2 regions of the Companilactobacillus farciminis KCTC 3681 genome follow, and region 1 is predicted to be linked to the other one. Evidence: predicted binding sites of a transcription regulator. Region 1 holds the regulator's gene; the other holds the start of a gene.
What was found. The regulator LexA, encoded in region 1, represses DNA repair genes until DNA is damaged. The targets are predictions, from matches to a motif close to CNAACANNTGTTNG.
Positions count from the first base shown of each region.

Region 2: a site for LexA is predicted at 1,135-1,148, ahead of parE (DNA topoisomerase IV subunit B). Genes of this name have one in related genera too.

Region 1 is NZ_CP017702.1:1,127,277-1,130,462, reverse strand. Features, by position in the region: gene purE (5-(carboxyamino)imidazole ribonucleotide mutase) at 1-434, opposite strand, end outside; gene LF20184_RS05590 (YneF family protein) at 675-896, opposite strand; gene LF20184_RS05585 (DUF896 domain-containing protein) at 958-1,200, opposite strand; gene lexA (transcriptional repressor LexA) at 1,296-1,919, shown strand; gene LF20184_RS05575 (phosphoglycerate dehydrogenase) at 1,946-3,115, opposite strand; gene serC (3-phosphoserine/phosphohydroxythreonine transaminase) at 3,115-3,186, opposite strand, start outside.
Region 2 is NZ_CP017702.1:1,428,944-1,432,129, reverse strand. Features, by position in the region: gene LF20184_RS06995 (ABC transporter ATP-binding protein) at 1-333, shown strand, start outside; gene plsY (glycerol-3-phosphate 1-O-acyltransferase PlsY) at 384-1,007, opposite strand; gene parE (DNA topoisomerase IV subunit B) at 1,214-3,186, shown strand, end outside.

The DNA.
Region 1 (3,186 bases):
ACATATTTCCTTAATGATTCTTGATAAGTTTCATTTTGTAATGCGCAGATCTTAGTGGCTAAAATTGCCGCATTCTTCGCTCCAGCTTCACCAATGGAAACAGTTGCTACTGGAACTCCTGCTGGCATTTGTACTATTGAAAGCAATGAGTCCATCCCTTTGAGATATCTCGATGGAACCGGCACCCCAATCACCGGTAAAATTGTTGATGATGCAATCATGCCAGGTAAATGAGCAGCTCCCCCTGCTCCAGCAATGATCACTTTGAAAGTATCCTTAGCGCCTCTAGCAAAATCGAGCATCTCTTGAGGCGTACGGTGCGCTGAAATCACTTTGGCTTCATAACTAACTCCGAGTTCTTGCAAAACATCGATTGTTGCTTGCATAACTTTTAAGTCGGAAATGGAACCCATAACTATCGCTACATCAGACATTAAAAATTTCCACCTTTCTTGCTTTGGTATCCAAAGTTTATCAGGGTTTTCATTTTCTTTCAATGCAAAAAGCGTATTTTATACAATATTTTTCGTATATTATTCGTGTTTAACGTTTACATTTTGTCAATTATAATTACACAAATATTTTTAGTTCGTGATTTAGTGATTGACTAATTTTTTGCATAAAAAAATAAGCGGTACACATATAAAAATATGCATATCGCTTATTTTGTTTAACTACTTGTTATTCTTTTGTGAATTCTTCATAGTATTCATTAATTGATTAAGTTTCTTTTGTGAAGGCTTTTGTCCCATTTGAGCCATCATTTGCTTAATCATATCAGCACTGATTGGTGGATTGTCTTGGAAATATTTCTTCATATACCATCTAGCAGCGAAGAAACCACCAACTAGGCCAATCAACAAAGCTAAAATACCAACGACTATTGTTGTTCCCATTTATGTTTCACCCTTTCCATATACTTATTAATATTACAAAAAAAATTCAATAAATGAAAGTCTAATCGTCACGTAATCTCTTTTTACGTTGAATTTCTCTAACTTTTTCAGGAGTTACTTCGTTTCCTTGCTTATCAAAGACACGTAACATTTCAATTTGTGATTTAAAACTAGCACGGAAGTTCTTCAAGTATTCTTTTCTAAGTTCTGCTTGTTGATCTTCTTCCTCTTTAGTAATCGTGCCGGCCTTAGCCTTGTGGGCTAATTCATTGATTTTCTTAAGTAATTCGTCTTGTTCGTTCATTTTATCAAATCTCCCTAATACAATCGAACACTTGTTTGAACTTGTATTCAAATTTTGATACAATCTATTTAAGATATTAACAATGAGGTGTTCTAATGTCAAAAGCTGAAGGCTCTAAACAGTCACAAATTTTACAATGCATTTATGATTACTTAGATGAACATGGATATCCGCCTACTGTTAGAGAGATCTGCGAAGCCGTAGATTTATCTTCAACATCAACGGTCCACGGTCATTTATCTCGTCTTGAAAAGAAAGGCTACATTCAACGTGACCCTACAAAGCCACGTGCTATCGAGTTAACAACTATCGGACTCAGTTCAATTGGAATCAAGTCAAAACAAATTCCTATCTTAGGTACTGTTGCGGCTGGTCAACCAATTACCGCTGAAAGAAATCCTGATGGTTACTTCCCAATCCCACCTGACTTGAATCGTGAATCTGGTGAATTGTTCATGCTAGAAATTCACGGTGAAAGTATGATCAACGCGGGGATCTACGATGGTGACCACGTTATCGTTCACGAACAAAACTTTGCAAACAACGGTGAAATCATTATTGCAATGACTGAAGATATCGAAGCCACTTGCAAGAGATTTTATCAAGAAAATGGACATTACCGCCTACAACCTGAAAACGATACGATGGACCCTATCATCTTAGACAACGTCGAGATCTTAGGAAAAGTTGTTGGATTATATCGTTCACAAATATTCTAAGCCACTCATTTAATTGAGTGGTTTTTTTATTGATGTTTTATCAGACGAACACGATAAACTTCAGGAATAGAATTCAAATGGTGAATCAAATCTTCAGCATCATCTTGATTCAAATCGTTCACGTCAACGATCGTATAAGCCACTTTATCTTTAGCCGCATTAGCCATATTTTCAATATTGATTTGACGATTAGCTAGTTGCGTACTGATCTGTCCAACCATGTTAGGAACATTTTGGTGAATTACGGTAATTCGAAAAGCTGTTTCAAATGCTACCTGCATATTTGGCAAATTGACACAATTAGTCGTATCGCCATTTTGCAAATAATCCATAACGGTATTAGCACCTTGAATAGCTCCATTTGATTCAGCTTCTAAAGTTGAACCACCGATATGTGGAGTGATGGTAATCTTTGGATTGTCAGCAATGATCGGTTCACCAAAGTCGGTACAGTAATGATTGATTTTTTGATTACGAATAGCTTTAACAGCAGCCTTATTATCGACGATACCAACTCTAGAATAGTTGAACAAAACTGCCCCATCTTTCATTTCATTGATTTCTGGAGTACTGATCAAACCAATTGTCTCTTCATTCTTAGGCACGTGAATAGTTACAAAGTCGGCACTCTTAACGGCTTTTTTAATTGTATCAACTCGTTTAACTTTATTGTTGATTCTCCAAGCAGCATTAGCTGATAAATAAGGATCATAACCAATTACTTTCATCCCTAATCCTAACGCAGCATTGGCAACTAGAGAACCAACGTGGCCTAACCCAATTACTGCAATTTTTTTACCAGCTAATTCTGTACCATTGAATTTAGTTTTGTCTTTTTCAGTTCGTTGAGAAACATCGGCTTCTGTATGTTCATCTGAATATTGGTGTGCCTCAAAGAGATTTCTCTTCGTAGCAATCATTAGAGCAACTATCAATTCTTTAACGGCATTAGCATTACTACCGGGAGTATTAAAAACTGCAATTCCCTTTTCAGTCACGCGGTCTAACGGAATATTGTTAACACCGGCACCAGCTCTAACAATCGTCTTTAGGCTCTGTGGAAAATCAGCTTCCAACAAATTAACTGATCTAATCAAATAAGCATCTGGATCATCAGTCTTATTAATTTCAAAATCATTTCTAAAAGTATCTAAGCCGCTTTGGGCAATCGCATTAAAAGTTTTTACATCATACATTAGTGTTTCCCCCAGTAATCTTTTTCAAATTTATTTAAGAAGTCAACTAGTTTTTCGACTCCAATATAAGG
Region 2 (3,186 bases), 300 kb from region 1:
GTTTCAGATGAGCAGAGTGTTTTCTCAGCTGGACAAAAGCAACTGATGTCAATTGCGAGAACGATTTTGACTAATCCACAATTATTGATTTTGGATGAAGCAACTTCTAACGTTGATACAGTTACTGAAGCAAATATTCAAGCAGCAATGGATCGGGTAATTCAAGGACGGACGAGTTTTGTTATTGCTCACCGTTTGAAGACGATTTTAAATGCTGACAAGATTGTGGTCTTAAAAGACGGAAATATTATTGAACAAGGCAATCATCAAACCCTTTTGGCAGAAGATGGTTTTTATGCCGGTCTTTATAAAGATCAAATGGTCACAAATTAAAAAAAAGAGCAGGTCGAGAAGTTAAATTCTTGACCTGCTTTTTTGTGGAATTATTTTTGATTTTTCTTAGCTTGTTGTTTCTTGTATTGTAGACCAATTGGAACGAGGTTTTCTTTTCCTTTGAGTAATCGCTTGATATTAGGAATGTGACGAACATAAATAATGACGGTAACAATAGCAGCGACGGTAGTTAAGATCCAATCGTGCAAAAATAACGAAGCGACGGTAAAGAAGAGTACGGTTGTTAAACTAGCTACACTGACCATGCTAGTAACGTAAACGATTGTTGCTAAGACGATAAAACAAATCGTAAACAACAAAGGATTGTAAGCTAGTAAAATACCAGCACTAGTAGCGACGGCTTTACCACCTCTGAATTTCAAGAAGATAGAGAAGCAGTGGCCGATAACGGCACAGATTCCGACGAAAAGAACCCAATGATGATCAAGTCCAAAGAAGACAGGCATCAATGCTCCTAATGTTCCCTTTAAAATATCGATAATTAAAACTAGTGTTCCGGCATATTTACCGAAGACCCGGTAAGCATTTGTGGTTCCAACGTTACCACTACCATAATCAAAAATATTTTTGTGGAAGAAAAATTTTCCGACTAGATAGGCAGTTGGAAATGAGCCGATTAAATAGGCTAAAATGGCACAAATGAGAAGTTTCATTAAAAAATCACTCTCTCAGCTTTATTTTTTGGTATATTGTAATTCTATGGTGTTTTAAAAGAATTATAAATACCAACTTAGACATTATCCACTATTTTAGCCAAAAATAAAAGATTTCTCTTGAATACGAACGTATATTCGTATAGTGTGAATAGTGTTATAATACTAAAATAACTGCAGTAGTAAATGAAAAAGGAATGATATAAATGCCAAAATCATCTTATGATGATTCGTCAATTCAAATCCTTGAAGGATTAGAAGCTGTACGAAAAAGACCTGGTATGTACATTGGTTCCACAGATTCACGTGGATTACATCACTTGGTCTATGAAATTGTCGATAACGCAGTCGATGAAGCTCTATCAGGATTTGGTAAGGAGATCAATGTCACTATCAACAAAGATAGTAGCATTACTGTCGTTGACCATGGTCGAGGAATGCCAACGGGAATGCATTCGTCTGGTCGTCCAACGATTGAAGTTATCTTAACGGTTCTACATGCCGGAGGTAAGTTCTCCGAAAATAGTTACAAAACGTCTGGTGGTCTACACGGTGTAGGTTCATCAGTTGTAAATGCCTTGTCTGAATGGATGACAGTTCGTGTCGTTCGTGATCACAAAGTTTACGAAGAACGTTTTGAAAATGGTGGCCATCCGGTCGGAACTTTGAAAAAGACTGGTTCAACTAAAGAAGGCAGTGGAACAACGATTAGTTTCAAGCCTGATAAGACGATTTTTCAAACAACCAAATTTAATTTCGATACTTTAGCCGAAAGACTTCGTGAGTCAGCCTTCCTACTCAAAGGTGTTAAGTTTACTATCACTGATAAACGTGGTGAAGAAGACAAGGAAGAAGTTTTCCATTACGAAGATGGTATTCAATCATTTGTTAAATACCTCAACGAAGGAAAAGATGCTCTTGGTGGAATTTTCTACGTAGAGGGTACTAATTCAGATATTGAAATCGAATTTTCCGGTCAATATAACGACGGTTATTCTGAAAATATCATCTCGTTTGTTAATAATGTTCGTACTGCTGATGGTGGGACGCACGAGGCCGGAATGAAGTCTGGTTTGACTAAAGCGTTCAACGACTATGCAAGAAAGGTCGGACTATTAAAAGAAAATAGCAAGAACCTTGAAGGTAGCGATGTTCGTGAAGGTCTATCAGCAATTATTTCGGTACGTATCCCTGAAGAAATCTTGCAATTCGAAGGTCAAACTAAGGGAAAACTTGGTACTCCTCAAGCAAGATCAGCTGTTGACCAACTAGTTTATGAACAAATGAGCTTTTATTTATTGGAAAATGGTGAGCAAGCACAAATGCTCGTCAAAAAAGCTCTCAAAGCTCGTGAAGCTAGGGATGCTGCTAGAAAAGCTCGAGAAAGTACTCGTAGCGGCAAGAAGAACAAGAAGACTGATGGTTTGTTGTCTGGTAAATTGACACCTGCTCAATCAAAGAATCCAGATAAAAACGAATTGTTCCTAGTCGAGGGTGATTCTGCCGGTGGTTCTGCTAAACAAGGCCGAGACAGAAAGTTCCAAGCTATCTTGCCATTGCGTGGTAAGGTTTTGAATACTCAAAAAGCTAAGCTGGAAGATATCTACAAAAATGAAGAGATCAATACGATGATCTATACGATCGGTGCCGGTGTTGGAGCTGACTTCAAGCTAGAAGACAGAAATTACGACAAGATCATTATCATGACCGATGCCGATGATGATGGTTCTCACATTCAAATCTTGTTGTTAACGTTCTTCTATCGCTACATGCGCCCACTAGTTGAATCAGGTCACGTATATATTGCTTTGTCGCCACTTTATCGTTTGCAAAAAGGTAAAGGTGCCAAAACTAAGACTAAATACGCTTGGACTCCAGATGAACTAAAAGCTGGTATCAAAGAAATGGGTAAAGGCTACGACTTGCAACGATTCAAAGGTTTGGGTGAAATGAATGCCGACCAACTTTGGAAGACGACAATGGACCCTGCTAATCGAATTTTGATTCGGGTCAATATCGATGATGCGGCTTTAGCTGAACGTCGTGTAACTACCTTAATGGGTGACAAAGTTAAACCACGTCGTGATTGGATCGAAGAAAATGTTCGCTTCAACGGAACTGAAGAAGGGGACAATATCCTCGAAAAAGTCGATGCAACTGATCCAATCGACAGTAAAAT